Regions from separate parts of the Pseudomonas viridiflava genome, predicted to be linked through region 3. Evidence: riboswitches for the same ligand, from Rfam matches in the RefSeq annotation. Region 3 holds a riboswitch; each other region holds the start of a gene.

Region 1 (5,023 bases), 1.7 Mb from region 3:
CCGGCATGCGTGTCGTGCACGCGCCCTGGTCGTCGCTGTTTTACTACAATCCTGAGCCGAGTCTGGCGACGTTCAAGGTCATGCAGGCCATTGGCGAGAAAGAACTGCCGCTGGTGTGGACGCATCGCTCAGGTCGCAAATCGCTGATTCTGGGCTGCACGGCGCAGCAGGTGGCAGGCGTCAGCCGGGCCGAGAGCGCACGTATTCTGGTCGAATTGCGGGAGTGGGCGACGGGTGATTCGTTCAGCTACAGCCACGAATGGCAGGTGGGTGATCTGGTGATCTGGGACAACACGGGCACCCTGCATCGTGCCGAGGCGTATGACCCGGAATGCGGGCGTTTGATGCATCGCACCAAGCTGCAAGGCGAGGAACCGTTTGAATGAGCCCCGACTGTGATGTTGTTCGAAAACAGACTCATGTGTACATTTACGCATTGACTCACACCATGCGTTCACATGTTCGCGACATTCGAGCGCTTACGCTCGGTCAGTCATCGGTGTAACGGGCCGTCATCAGTCGGCTGGAGGAGAGATCTATGCCCGGATCCATGCGCGGTACCAAGGAACCCATCGCGGGTGTGTTCGTATTGCTGTTGCTGGCTGCCGGAAGTTGGGCGGCGCAAGAGCCGTTTCCCCACTTTGGCAGCGATATCACGCCTGATTCGCAGGTGAATGAAAAGGTCCGTACACAGCCGGTCCAGTCACGTCAGCCGCCACCGGACGATCTGCGTCGTTTCAGTGACGCCGGATCCACGCCTGACTATTTCCATGCCGTTGCCAGCGCCCGCTGTTCGCCGAGCTCTGCCGCTAAGGTCTGAACAGATGGGCATGACCTGCCCGATATAATGATGAATCGCTGAACGTATCGTTTGCCAGCACGCGTCCTACCAGTATCAACGCGGTGCGCCGGAACCCCTTGGCCTGCACCTTTTCTTCGATGTCCGCCAGCGTGCCCTGTACCCAGTCCTGATCCGGCCAGCTTGCGCGATGCACCACGGCAATCGGGCAGTCCGCGCCGTAATGCGGTATGAGCTCTTCGATGATCCGGTGCAGATTGTTGACCCCCAGATGAATCGCCATCGTGGCCCGATGCTGAGCAAGGCTTGCCAATTCTTCGCCGGGCGGCATTGAGGTCTTGTCGGCGTAGCGGGTCAGAATCACGCTTTGCGAGATGTCCGGCAGGGTCAGCTCTGTGCCGAGCAACGCCGCACAAGCCGCCGTTGCCGTAACGCCTGGGATGATTTCAAAGGGAATGCCCAACTCGCGCAAATGACGGATCTGCTCGCCGATGGCGCCATACAGGCTTGGATCACCCGAATGCACGCGTGCCACGTCCTGGCCTTGCGCATGAGCGGTCTTGATCAGGTCGATGATCTGTTCCAGGTGCAGTTCGGCGCTATTGACCACCTGCACGGCCTGATTGCCCTCCAGCACCGCGACGGGCACCAGCGAGCCTGCGTAGATGATGACCGGGCAGCTGCGAATCAGGCGCTGGCCCTTGACGGTGATCAGCTCCGGGTCGCCGGGGCCTGCACCGATGAAAAAAACGGTCAAGGGAATCTCCTGAAATGAGTCATTGCCGGGATTATCCGCCGGTTGCGGGGCTGGTTGCCAAGGCAAATGTGGCGTGGGTGCTTTTCTGGCGTTCGATCACCAGTCCGGCAGTGCCATCACCCAATTGCGCCGCAAGGGCCAGCGCCGAACCTTCGGCGACGCCGTGACAGCCGGTGTGTTGCAGCACATTCGCCGAGCGATGGGTGAGGTGAAGATCCCAGTACACCAATTGCGCCGCGTTGAAGAACACCAGTGGCACGGCCAGTTGCCGCGCCAGCGCCAGCAGGCCGGGCTCTTCGCTTTTCAGGTCGATGGAGGCCAGCGCGGTGATGTCGCTCATGTCGAGTCCATGCGCATCGAGGTGGCGCTCCAGCAGTTCATGCAACTGCAGGGCAGAGCAACCGCGCCGACACCCCAGGCCCGCGACAATGACTGAAGCGGGCAGGGCGTTCGTCTGCTCAGGCCGGGTACGGTTCGGCATGCTGCAGATCGGCGTTGTTGCGGCGGAACAGCCAGGCGCTGATCAGGCCCAATGCTACCCAGAACACGGCATTGGTCAGCAGCGAAGCGATGATGAACTGCGATTCAAGTGCTTCAGGCGCGAGACTTTCATGAACCAGCGGCTGCGGTGCGCCAATCACATGAGGCGCAACCAGAATGGCAACGCCCAGCACTTTGAGCAGCAGGTTCTGACCGAAGATCAGCAGCGCGAGGCCAGCAGCGGTAGAGGCCGCGGTGCCAATCCACCAGAACTGACGCTGACCGAGTTCGGCCGCTGCGGTGCCCGGCAGTTCCGGTGGCAGGCCCAGGGTCGGAGCCAGCACGAAGACGGCGAAACCGGCCAGTCCCCATCCGGCGCCCTGAAGCGGGCTGCCCGGTGCGCGCAAGGTGTAAAGCCCGGCTAGCATCAGCGCAAAACCAACCGCGACCACCAGATTGCCACCGGTAGTAGACAGCACGCGCTGCCAGCCGTTTTCCGGTTCCCAGGCGGCTTCGTCATGTTCGTGACTGTGCTCGGCCGCAACGCCGCCAGCCTGTTCATGCACATGTTCGGCGGGTGCGTTTTCGTAGGTCTCGGCCTGTTGGATCAACGGGACGACCCATAAGCTTTGCAACAGGGTCAGCAGCAGCGCTGCGAGCAGGCCGGTGAAGCCTGCGGTGGAGGCGATTCGCTTGAACATTGTGTTGTCCTCAATGACAAGGGAAGGCGGCGCTGTGGCGGGTGTCGTGTGCCGCGTTGTGCACGGCGGCGATGTGCGAGAACCCGGCAAAGTACACCAGGCACGCGCCCAGCAGAGCGGCACTGATGGCGGCGGTGAGACGTTGCGTGCGGGTGGAGCTGGCTGCGGCCGAATGGCTGCTGCTGATGGTCGTCATGGCGTTCCCTCTGGAGACGTTGGGCGAAAGCGGGCCATGCGCACAGATACCCGCTGACGAACGTCAGAGGTTTCAATGGCGCCCGCCCACCGCGGGTGTGTCATTTACAAACGTAGCGGGCCGGTCTCCGGGCTCGCGAGGGGACGTGACAGCACTGTCCGTCCTTCAAAGTCACCTTCCCATGCCTGAGCACAGTGGATCTGACTTCCTCTCGCTTACCGTTGCGGGGGCAGCACCGGACTTGCTCAGCGATCTGAGCGCACCGGTTTCCCGTTTCACCCCGTGAGGGGCACCCGTAACAAGGTGCACAGGAGACCACGCGTGGCGGGGGATCGTCAATCTCAGCGATTGACCTGCCAGCGGTCACTGCGTAGCCTTGCCGGTTCGAGGTTCTTCGCTTGCAGCCCAGTGCGCAAGCGCAGCTAAGACGGGAATGCGGTCAATGCCGCAGCTGCCCCCGCAACTGTAAACGGTCATGTTCATCGCACAGCCACTGCCCAGGCGGGAAGGCGCGATGAGCGCGCGTTGGCAAGGCCCGAAAGCCTGCAATGCGCTGCCGTAAGCCAGGAGACCTGCCTCGAACCGGGCCAAGGCCTGCGAATTCTCACTACAACCGGGCGGGGTGATCCGGTGGCGATCTGATCCGCGTGCGTCGCACGTGGCTCTCGTCCTGTTTGCCCGCCGCATTGCCACAAGGGCATCTGATGAAAACACTGGCCAAGCTTCCCGTCACCATCGTCACCGGCTTCCTGGGCTCGGGCAAGACCACCCTGTTGCGGCACATGCTCGATAACGCCGAAGGGCGTCGCATTGCCGTGATCGTCAACGAATTCGGCGAGCTGGGTATCGACGGCGAAATCCTCAAGCAGTGCACCATCGGTTGTACCGAAGAGGAAGCCAACGGTCGTGTCTACGAGCTGGCCAACGGCTGCCTTTGCTGTACCGTTCAGGAAGAATTCTTCCCGGTGATGCGCGAGCTGGTTGCCCGTCGCGGCGATCTGGATCACATCCTGATCGAAACCAGCGGTCTGGCACTGCCAAAGCCCTTGGTTCAAGCCTTCCAGTGGCCGGAAATCCGCAACGCCTGCACGGTCGACGCGGTCATTACTGTCGTCGACAGCCCGGCAGTACTGGCGGGTACTTTTGCGGCCTTCCCGGATCAGGTCGATGCCCAGCGCAAGCTGGACCCGAACCTGGACCACGAGTCGCCGCTGCATGAGCTGTTCGCCGATCAACTGGCCAGTGCCGATCTGGTGATCCTCAACAAGGCCGACATGATCGACGCTGACGGTCTGGCCAGGGTTCGCGCCGAAGTCGCCGAAGAGTTGCCGCCTGCCGTCAAGGTGATCGAGGCCAGCAGTGGCCGTCTGCCGATCAGCGTCTTGCTGGGTGTCGGTGCCGAATCCGAAGTCCACATCGACGGTCGCAAGACGCACCATGACCATCACGACGGTGAAGACGATGATCACGATCACGACGCCTTCGATTCGATCTCCATCAAGCTGCCACAGGCCGATGAAGCAGTATTGCTCAAGGCGCTGACCCAACTGGTCGTGCAGCACGGCATCCTGCGGGTCAAAGGCTTCGCGGCGATTCCCGGCAAGCCGATGCGCCTGCTGATCCAGGGCGTGGGCACACGTTTCGACAAGCATTTCGACCGTGCCTGGCGCACCGACGAAGAGCGCCTGACCAATCTGGTGCTGATCGGCCAGGAACTGGACGCCGCCGCGCTGGAAGCTCAACTCAACGCTGCGATCGCAGGCTGACCCATGCACCTGCTGAGAACCCAGCCCGGCGGTTTTGTACCCGACGACAGCATCGCTGACCTGGGGCAGACCCCGGCCGATCTGGTGATTCTCTGCAGCGGCGATTCGAGCCTCGCGCTGCTCGCCGAAGCGGCCCGGCAGTTGCCGGAGGACTACCCCAGCCTGCGTCTGGCCAACCCGATGCAGGTGCAGAATCACGCGTCGGTCGACCTGTACGTCGACGACGTGCTGCGCTACGCCAAGGTCATCCTGCTGTCGTTGCATGGCGGCATCGGCTACTGGCGCTACGGCGTCGAGCGGTTGATGGAGCTGGCCGCGCAGGGC
Region 2 (5,023 bases), 870 kb from region 3:
CCGGTCGCAGTCCAGCGCCTGATTCAGGTCATGCAGGGCGATGACCGTGGTCACCGGCAACGCCTTGACCAGACCGAGAATGGTCAACTGATGCTGGATATCCAGGTGATTGGTCGGCTCGTCCAGCAACAGGATGCCTGGCCTCTGTGCCAGCGCCCGTGCGATATGCACCCGTTGCCGCTCCCCGCCCGACAGGGTATGCCAGGCGCGCTTGATGAAAGGCAGCATGTCCACGTCCACCAGCGCCTGCCGAACGATACGGTCGTCGTTGTCGCTCCAGGGCGCCAGCGCCGACAACCATGGCGTGCGGCCCAGTTCAACGGCATCCAGTACCGTGATCGCGTCGCTGGTTTCTGCCTGTTGCTCGACCACCGCCAGCGCGCGGGCAATGTCGCGCCGGTTCAGGCTCGACAGAGGCCGTTCGCCGATCGTTACCTGACCGCTGGACGGCTTGTGGATGCCGGACAACAGCTTGAGCAGGGTCGATTTGCCCGAGCCATTCGGCCCCACGATGCCCAGCGTCTCGCCTTGCGCGATGCTCAGATCCACCTCGCGCAGCAGTGTTGCGCCACGGACCGAATAGCCAAGCCCCTTGCAACCGAGCGCTGGGGTGCCGATATCGGGAGTGAAGGCGTTCATCGTGTCCTGTTCCCTTGAATGAGGATCAGCGCAAACACCGGTGCGCCGATCAGGGCGGTGATCACCCCGATGGGCAGCGCCTGACCCTTGATCAGCGTGCGGGAAAGAATGTCCGCAGCGATCAGGAACAGCGCGCCGCTCAGGGCGCTCAGCGGCACCAGTCGGGCATGGCGCACGCCGGTGAGCATCCGTACAGCGTGGGGGATTACCAGACCGACAAAACCGATGGACCCCACAATCGAGACCATCACTGCCGTGACCAGTGCCGCAGTGGCGATCAACACGATCTGCACCCGCCGTACGGCGATTCCCAGAGACGCGGCGGAGTCACTGCCGAAGGTGAAGGCATCCAGTGCGCGCCGATGCCAGAGGCACACCAACAGGCCGAACAACGCTGCCGGAACAGCCATCCACACCGAAGGCCAGCGTACGCCACTCAGATTTCCCAGTAGCCAGAACATGATGCCGCGCGCCTGTTCGGAGCTGGCCGACTTGGTGATCAGGAACGAGGTCAGCGCGTTGAACAGTTGCGAGCCGGCAATGCCCGCCAGAATGATCTGCCCGGCGGCCGTGTTGCCTCGCGATGAGTGGGCGAGCAGGGCGACCAGAGAGAACGCCACCAGCGCACCGACAAAAGCGCCTGCCGACATGGAAATGACCCCGGCACCGAAACCCAGAATCGCGACCATGACTGCGCCGGTCGAGGCGCCTGCTGAGATGCCCAGCAGATAAGGATCGGCCAGCGGGTTGCGCAACAGCGACTGCAGCACCACGCCGCAAATGGCCAGCCCGGAACCGCAGGCAGCGGCGACGATGGCGCGGGTCAGCCGGTAGTTCCAGACGATGCCTTCATCGATGGGGTCCAGCGCGTAGCCCGCCGCCCACAGTTTATTGGCCAGCACCTGAAACACCACCTGCAGGCTGATCGAGGTTTCGCCAATGGCAGCGCCGACGATGATCGCCAGCACCAGCACTGCCGAGACCCAGATCACATGGCCGAGCGCGACGGGCAATCTCATGGAGTGGCGTTGAAGTGGTTGGCGGCGGCAGACAGCTCTTCGATGCCCGTGAACAGGCGCAGGCTGGCCTGCATGCCTTCGGCGTCGATGATCACGATGCGGTCATGCTTCACAGCGTCCATGTTGCGGGTCACCGGGTCAGATTTGAGGAATTCGATTTTCTTGCGGTAATCGTCGGCCGGGAAGCGACGACGGTCCATGCGGGCGATCACCAGGATGCTCGGGTTGGCCTTGGCGATGGTTTCCCAGCCAACAGTGGGCCACTCTTCGTCGGACTGGACGATGTTGCGCATCCCCAGATTATTGAGCATGAAGTCCGGAATACCCTTGCGACCCGCGACGAAAGGGTCGGCTTTCAGGTCGGAGCTTGAGAACCAGAACACAGCTGATACGTCTTTGTCGTGGTTCTGTTTGACGTTGGCCACTGCGGCGCTCAGACGGGCCTTGAGATCGGCGACCAGTTTGTCGCCGCGATCCTGCACGTCAAAGATTCGCGCCAGTTGCTCGATGCTCTTGTAGATGGTCTCGATGCGAAATGCCTCGAGGCGCGTGCCGTCGGCGCCAACCAGATTGTCCTTGCCTTCGCAGTCGGACGGCATGAGGTAGGTCGGGATTTTCAGTTCATGGAACTGCTCCCGCGTGCCGACTGCGCCTTGCTTGCCGACCATCCATTCCAGCTGCACGGCAACCAGTTCGGGACGTTTGCCGATCACTGCCTCAAAACTGGGTTCGTTGTTGGCCAGGCGCTCGACGTTGTCGTTCTGCTCTTTGAAGCGCGGCAATACATCGTTGAACCACAGGGAGGTGCCGACCAGTCTGTCCCCCAGGCCAAGCTCGTAAAGCATCTCCGTGCCCGACTGGCCGATGGTCACTGCTTTGGTCGGTGCATGCTCGAACGTCAGCGAGTAACCGCAGTTTTCAAGGGTCAGCGGATAGTGGGTCGGTGCGGCGAACGCAAGGCTTGAAAGGGTCAGGCTGGCAGCGAGTGCGGCAAGGCGGGGCAGTGACATGGAATGCGACCTCGATTCGAACGTGTGTCAGGGCGCACGCACAACAGGAAAACACATCCCTGCCTGCCGGAAACGGCAGCACTCGGCGCACTAAGGCCAGGCGCAAGGATGTCCTTCCCGGACACCCCGCCGGTTAGTGATTGATTCAGGTCGGCAGGTCTCCTGACTGGCACGTCATCGCCTGACTCCGGCCTTCCCGGGGATCACCCAGTGGCAGTGGTGGAGCTGGCTCGATGCCTACAGTTGCGGGGGCAGTTTCGTTTCGGCTCGTGGCGCGAGGCGGGCGAATTCCCTGTTAGTTCCTCTCGGAAACCGACGGGCGGCATGGTAAACGATAAGGGATGGGCTCGCTATGGCTTTGCACGCAGGCGTTGCAGGCTGTTGATCAGGTGCAGACGCATGGCTGCGCGGGCGGCGTCGCGATCCTGATGGGCCAGAGCGTCGAAGATCTGTTCCTGCTCGCGCTGCTGAATATGAGGATCGTCTTCCATCTGCAACGACGTGACGTTGCCGAAACCGCCGCGTGTGCGCGGCAGAATGCTGCTGCCCAGCTGGTTCATTACATCGGTGAAGAAACTGTTGGCGGTGCACAGGGAAATGCGGCGATGGAATTCGTAATCGGCCTGCAGGGTGTCCTGGCCGGTCCGTACGCAGCGGTGCAGTTCGTCGAGCGCCTGACGAATGGCGCTCAATTGCTCGGGCGTGCGACGTTGTGCAGCCAGCGCAGCGGCTTCGGGCTCCAGACTCAATCGCAGTTCAATGATCGCCACGGCGTCGCCAGGTGTGCCGATGGACAACTCGTCCGATTGATCGGCCCTGGCCTCGGAGGCGTCGACCACGAAGGTGCCGATGCCATGCCGGGTCTCGACCAGTCCTTCGGCCTGCAGGCGCGACATGGCTTCACGGACAACGGTACGACTGACCCCGGTTTCACGAATGATCACCTGTTCGGTGGGCAGCTTTTCGCCGCTCTGGATCTCGCCTTCGCGAATTTTGCGGGCGAATTCGGCGACCAATTGCTGGGTCAGGCTGGAACGGCGGCCTTTCGGGGATGCGGTAGGTTCCATGGCGGGTGATCAGGTCCGTGTCGGGGCGCTGAGTATAACCTCACTCAGGGCGTGTTTTGTGCGGGGATCGCAGCCTATACTCGGGTATTCGATAGACATGAGGCTGCAATGTCGGACAACGCGCTTTCCTCGCAAAAGAATCATCGCCGCCTGGCTGAAACCCTGGTTGACCGCTTTGCCCAGCGCATGCGTGACGGTGTGCTTCAGCGTGGCGAGAAGCTGCCTTCCGAACTCAATATCATGGAGGCCGAGGGCGTCAGCCGCACGGTGGTGCGCGATGCGTTGTCGCGGATGCAGGCGGCGGGGCTGGTGGAAACGCGTCATGGGGTCGGGACCTTCGTGCTCGATATGCCACCGCCGGAAGGGTTTTCCGTCGGGCCTGCCACCATTGTCACGGTGGCGGATGTACTGAACCTGCTTGAGTTTCGTCTGAGTCTTGAAGTCGAAGCGGCAGGTCTGGCGGCGCAACGACGCAGTCCTGAAGCATTGCTGGAGCTCAAGCGGGCCTTCGACGCGCTGCTGGAAGGGCCGCAGAAGTCCGGAACGACCATCAACGCCGACTTTCAGTTTCACCTCAAGATTGCCAAGGCGTCGGGCAATGCCTACCTGATCGATATCATGAAACACCTCGGCACCAAGCTGATTCCCCGCACCCGCATGAACTCGGCCTACACCGGCCAGAGCGACCGAAATGCCTATCTGGCTGGCATCAATGCCGAACACCGGCAGATCTACAACGCCATCGCCGAAGGCAACGTCGACGCCGCACGTTCGGCCATGTACCTGCACCTCAACGGCAGCCGCATGCGCCTGCGCAGGACACAGGCCCTGTACAGCGACTGACATCGAAGGGACGCAGAGCGTCCCGGTGTGCATGCCGACGCGGAGCATCGGCACGATCAACTTTGTCAGCCTTACGCTGATCGTTCCTCACGCTCCAGCGTGGGAATGCCTCTTGGGACGCTCCGCGTCCTGGCGACCTGCGGCAGTGCTCGGCCAGCCCTCAAAGAAAGTTGTACTGCACGCCCACCCGCAATCTCAGCTGGCGCTTGTCGTCCTCGGAGTTGACCTTGATGTCGCCGACTTCGAAAAACGGCACCCAGTTCTTGTCCCATTTGTACTTGAAGGCCGCATTCTGTTCGTAGTCGGTCTTGTCGTTGTCGTAGCGGATGTAGTCGGCGTCGAAGTAGGTGAACTGGTACTCGTATGACCAGGGGCCTTTGGTCGCGTAGTTGACCCAGACGTCGTAGCGGTTGACGGACTGATCGTTCATTTCATTGTCCGGCAT
Region 3 (5,023 bases):
CAGACAACGGCGATGACATCGACTACAGTCAAGACCGCAGTAAAACGCCGTAAGTAAATGAAATATGGAAAACGCAGACAGGCCGATGGCCTGTTTTCGTTTTTGAGCTTCTCGGCAGCGTAAGCCGCATCCGGATCAGGTTGTTGTGGTTATGTCGATTGCTTTGCGCCTGATGGTTATCTCTATTGCCGCGTTGCTTGGCGCCTGCGCCAGCGCACCGCCGCCTCCCCAGCCCCGGATCGTTCAGCGTCCGGTGGTAACTGCTCCCCCCCAGATTCTTTCCCAGGCCGCCGAAGATGTGCTGTTTCGCGCATTGGGGCTGGTCGGCACGCCCTATCGTTGGGGTGGCAACACGCCGGATTCGGGTTTCGATTGCAGTGGCCTGATCGGCTATGTGTACCGCGACGCTGCGGGGATTTCCCTGCCGCGCTCCACGCGTGACATGGTGGTGATGGGCGCGCCGAATGTGCGCCGTGAACAGCTGCAGTCAGGGGATCTGGTGTTCTTCGCCACCTCGGGCGGCTCGCAGGTTTCCCATGCAGGGATCTACGTCGGCGAAGGCCGCTTCGTACATGCCCCAGCGACCGGCGGCACGGTCAAACTCGACAGCCTCGACAAGCCGTATTGGCAGAAAGCCTACCTCAACGCCAAGCGCGTGATTCAGCCGTCGGACCTGGCACAGAATCGTCCTTGATCGCTGATGCCGCAAGCTTCTGCCGCTGTTGTGCAGATAACAGCGGATTGTGGGAAAAGCCACGTTCATTCAGTAAGTGGTGATCGTTCCTACGCTCTGCGTGGGAATGCCTCCCAGGACGCTCCGCGTCCGCTCTCGAATGTGGCGCAGATGTGTGCCCAAGCTCCAGCGTTTTCGACGTCATGCGCTCGACTCACTGAGTCCGCAGTCTGTGCCATTTGTGACGCAGAGCGTCACGGGCGGCATGCCCACGCGGAGCGATGGGCACGATCAGTGTGCTTGAGACCATGATCGTTCCTACGCTCTGCGTGGGAATGCCTCCCAGGACGCTCCGCGTCCGCTCTCGAATGTGGCGCAGATGTGTGCCCAAGCTCCAGCGTTTTCGACGTCATGCGCTCGGCTCACTGAGTCCGCAGTCTGTGCCATTTGTGACGCAGAGCGTCACGGGCGGCATGCCCACGCGGAGCGATGGGCACGATCAGTGTGCTTGAGACCATGATCGTTCCCATGCTCTGCGTGGGAATGCCTCTCAGGACGCTCCGCGTCCGGCTCTGAGCGTCACTGCATTATTGAGCCGCCTTCGCCGACGTCACGCGCCAGATCTTGTTGCCCACATCATCCGCCACCAGCAATCCGCCGCGATGGTCATTGACCACGCCTACCGGACGGCCCATGGCCTTTTCGTCGCTGTTGAGGAAGCCGGTCAGCACGTCGACAGGCGCGCCGTTGGGTTTGCCGCCGCTGAAGGGCACGAACACCACCTTATAACCACTGTGCGGTTTGCGGTTCCACGAACCATGCTGGCCGATGAACAGGCCTTCGTTGAACGGCGCTGCCAGCGTCTTGCCGTCGGCGAAGACCAGCCCCAGTGATGCTGTGTGCGGGCCGACCGCATAATCGGGGGCGATGGCCTTGGCGACCAGTGCCGGGTTCTGCGGTTTGACGCGCTCGTCCACGTGCTGGCCGTAGTAACTGTAAGGCCAGCCATAGAAGCCGCCGTCCTGCACCGAGGTCACGTAATCGGGCACCAGATCGCTGCCGATCTCGTCACGCTCGTTGACGGCTGTCCACAGTTTTCCAGTGGTTGGCTCCCAATCCATCCCGTTGGGGTTGCGCAGCCCCGAGGCGAAGATGCGGTGATTGCCGGTGGCAGCGTCCACTTCCCAGATCGCCGCACGGCCTTCCTCCTTGTCCATGCCGTTCTCGGCCACGTTACTGTTGGAGCCGACCGTCACGTACAGCTTGCTGCCGTCCTTGCTGGCGATGACGTTCTTGGTCCAGTGGTGATTCAGCGTGCCGCCCGGCAGGTCGACCACTTTGGTCGGCTGGGCGCTGATCGAGGTCTGGCCGTTTTCATACGGGAAACTGATCAGGCGGTCGGTGTCGGCCACGTACAGCTTGTTGCCCACCAGCGTCATGCCGAACGGCGAATTGAGGTTCTGCAGAAAGACGCTGCGGGTTTCGGCCACGCCGTCGTTGTTCGTGTCGCGCAGCAGGGTAATGCGGTTGGCGCTCGGTACGCCCGCACCGGCGCGGCCCATGACCTTCTCCATGACCCAGCCACGGATGCCTTTGCCGTCATCCGGCTTGGCCGGTGAGTTGGTTTCCGCGACCAGTACGTCGCCGTTGGGCAGCACGTACAGCCAGCGCGGGTGATCCAGATGTTCAGCGAAGGCGCCAACCTGGATGCCTGGCGCGGCCACCGGTTTTGCGTCCTTTTCCCAGCCGATGGCCGGGGCGATGTTGACCGTCGGAATCAGCGTCTTGTTCGGCTCCGGCAGTTTTGGAGAAGGCCCTGTTCCATCCGAGACCTGCAAGGTCGAAGACTCGCCGCACGCCGCGAGGCCGCCTGCGAGCAGAAGCAGTACAGCGTACTGTGGTCTGATTTTGAACATCGTGAATCTCCATCGACAAAGGCTTGGTCCAGTAAGGGATAGAGACACCCTGACCGCCGAGGTTCAATTGCGAGCCACCATCCGGCGGCGTCATGCAAGTGAATGGCCTTTATGCCCTGTGTACTGCGGTGTCGATTGACGCTCCACCCCCAACCCTCTACCCTTCGCGGTTTGTTTCAGGTGCTCTGCAATCCTCCCGATTGGCAGGGTGAAACAGGGAAGCCGGTGAGGGTCTGACGATCCGATTCCGGCGCTGCCCCCGCAACGGTAAATGAGTCAAGGCTGTGCATCGTGCCACTGCGTTTCGACGCGGGAAGGCGTGCAGCCCGGATGACCCGCTCATGAGCCCGGAGACCGGCCTGAAATACTCAATTGCATCACGGAGGGTGATGCTCTGTGCAGGGCGTTGCCGTGCTGTTCAGTGCTGTCCTTCCGTCTGCTTTCGCGACCCCCCGAGCGGAGAGCCGAGATGAACGAATCCCCCGAACGCGACGAACGCCATCTGGCGCGCATGCAGCGCAAGAAAGCCGTGATGGACGAACGTATCGCCAGCTCGCCCAATGAATGCGGCCTGTTGCTGGTGTTGTCCGGCAATGGCAAGGGCAAGAGCAGCTCGGCGTTCGGCATGCTTGCGCGGGCCATGGGCCATGGCATGCAGTGCGGCGTGGTGCAGTTCATCAAGGGGCGCAACAGCACAGGCGAGGAAATGTTTTTCCGCCGCTTCCCCGAGCAGGTGCGCTATCACGTGATGGGCGAGGGCTTCACTTGGGAAACCCAGGATCGTCAGCGCGATATCGCGGCCGCCGAGGCTGCCTGGGCCGTGAGTCTGGAAATGCTGCGCGACCCGGCTATCGGTCTGGTGGTGCTCGACGAACTGAACATCGCTCTCAAGCACGGCTATCTGGACCTTGAGCAGGTTTTGACCGATCTGCAGGCCCGTCCGCCCATGCAGCATGTGGTGGTGACCGGCCGTGGCGCAAAACCCGAATTGATCGACCTCGCGGATACCGTCTCGGATATCGGCGTGGTCAAACATGCATTCCAGTCCGGCATCCGGGCGCAGAAAGGTATCGAACTGTGAGCCATTCCGTTATGAGCATCCGGTCATGAGAAGCCCCAGGGATTGCCCGGCAGTACTGATCGCTGCACCGGCCTCCGGTCAGGGCAAGACCACCGTCACCGCAGCACTGGCACGCCTGCACCGTAATCAGGGGCGCAAGGTACGGGTCTTCAAGTGTGGCCCGGACTTTCTCGATCCGATGATTCTCGAGCGGGCGAGCGGGGCGCCGGTGTTTCAGCTGGACCTGTGGATGGTCGGCGCCGACGAGAGCCGTCGCCTTCTGTGGGAAGCCGCCGAAGACGCGGACCTGATCCTGATCGAAGGCGTGATGGGCTTGTTCGACGGCACGCCGTCCAGTGCTGATCTGGCGCGCCACTTCGGCGTACCGGTCCTCGGCGTGATTGACGGCACGGCGATGGCCCAGACCTTCGGTGCTCTGGCGCTGGGGCTGGCGCGCTATCAGCCTGACCTGCCGTTTGCCGGCGTGCTGGCCAACCGCGTGGGCACCGTGCGTCATGCGCAGTTGCTGGAAAACAGCCTGACCGAAGGCCTGCGCTGGTATGGCGCGCTGTCTCGTGAAACCGGCTTCGAACTGCCCAGTCGCCATTTGGGGCTGGTGCAGGCCGACGAACTCAACGACCTGGACCTGCGTCTGGACATGGCCGCTGCGGCCCTGGCCACCACCTGCGAGGTGGCCTTGCCGCCTGCGGTCACGTTCACTGCGCCAGAACCGGTTCATGTCGAGCGCTGGCTGGACGGGGTGCGGATTGCCGTGGCTCGCGATGGAGCGTTTGCGTTCACCTACGGCGCGAGTCTCGATCTGCTGCGCAACATGGGCGCGGAACTGAGCTTCTTCTCACCGATCCGCGACAGCCATCTGCCTGAAGCAGACAGCCTGTACTTGCCCGGCGGCTATCCCGAGTTGCATCACGTCGAACTGTCTGCCAACACCACGATGCTGGCCGACATCCGCGCGCACCATGCGGCCGGCAAACCCACGCTGGCCGAATGCGGCGGCATGCTGTATCTGCTGGAAGCCCTGACCGATGTTGAAGGCGTGCGCGCTGAACTGGTTGGCCTGCTGGCGGGCGAAGCGGCCATGCAGAAACGGCTGGCGGCGCTGGCGTTGCAGGCGGTCGAGATGCCGGAAGGCGAGTTGCGCGGTCACACCTATCACCATTCGCTGACCACCACCGAACTGCAGCCGATTGGCCGAGGCGTCAGCCCCAACGGCGGGCGCGGGGCGGAAGCGGTTTATCGCGAGGGTCGCCTGACTGCTTCCTACATCCATTTCTATTTTCCGTCCTGTCCCCAGGCGATTGCGGCCCTGTTCAAGCCATGACCGAACATGCGTTCAATGATGAAGAGCGGGCA

What was found. A riboswitch is a leader RNA that binds a small molecule or an ion and turns the genes downstream of it on or off. The one in region 3 is predicted to bind cobalamin.
Region 1: it holds a riboswitch for cobalamin, as region 3 does, so the genes downstream of both, CFBP1590_RS15080 (CbtB domain-containing protein) here and cobO (cob(I)yrinic acid a,c-diamide adenosyltransferase) in region 3, are expected to answer to the same signal.
Region 2: it holds a riboswitch for cobalamin, as region 3 does, so the genes downstream of both, CFBP1590_RS11510 (ABC transporter substrate-binding protein) here and cobO (cob(I)yrinic acid a,c-diamide adenosyltransferase) in region 3, are expected to answer to the same signal.

The regions. Positions count from the first base shown of each region.
Region 1 covers NZ_LT855380.1:3,363,045-3,368,067, reverse strand. Annotated here, with positions in the region: gene CFBP1590_RS15105 (TauD/TfdA dioxygenase family protein) at 1-386, shown strand, start outside; gene CFBP1590_RS15100 (hypothetical protein) at 551-820, shown strand; gene cobM (precorrin-4 C(11)-methyltransferase) at 810-1,556, opposite strand; gene CFBP1590_RS15090 (cobalamin biosynthesis protein) at 1,588-2,037, opposite strand; gene CFBP1590_RS15085 (CbtA family protein) at 2,015-2,737, opposite strand; gene CFBP1590_RS15080 (CbtB domain-containing protein) at 2,748-2,933, opposite strand; cobalamin riboswitch at 3,035-3,245, opposite strand; cobalamin riboswitch at 3,304-3,527, shown strand; gene cobW (cobalamin biosynthesis protein CobW) at 3,638-4,699, shown strand; gene cobN (cobaltochelatase subunit CobN) at 4,703-5,023, shown strand, end outside.
Region 2 covers NZ_LT855380.1:2,484,849-2,489,871, forward strand. Annotated here, with positions in the region: gene CFBP1590_RS11500 (ABC transporter ATP-binding protein) at 1-639, opposite strand, end outside; gene CFBP1590_RS11505 (FecCD family ABC transporter permease) at 636-1,658, opposite strand; gene CFBP1590_RS11510 (ABC transporter substrate-binding protein) at 1,655-2,668, opposite strand; cobalamin riboswitch at 2,804-3,000, opposite strand; gene CFBP1590_RS11515 (FadR/GntR family transcriptional regulator) at 3,019-3,735, opposite strand; gene CFBP1590_RS11520 (FadR/GntR family transcriptional regulator) at 3,844-4,578, shown strand; gene CFBP1590_RS11525 (oligogalacturonate-specific porin KdgM family protein) at 4,739-5,023, opposite strand, start outside.
Region 3 covers NZ_LT855380.1:1,614,743-1,619,765, forward strand. Annotated here, with positions in the region: gene CFBP1590_RS07645 (C40 family peptidase) at 1-57, shown strand, start outside; gene CFBP1590_RS07650 (C40 family peptidase) at 152-694, shown strand; gene CFBP1590_RS07655 (PQQ-dependent sugar dehydrogenase) at 1,261-2,589, opposite strand; cobalamin riboswitch at 2,751-2,966, shown strand; gene cobO (cob(I)yrinic acid a,c-diamide adenosyltransferase) at 3,059-3,670, shown strand; gene CFBP1590_RS07665 (cobyrinic acid a,c-diamide synthase CobB) at 3,696-4,991, shown strand; gene bluB (5,6-dimethylbenzimidazole synthase) at 4,988-5,023, shown strand, end outside.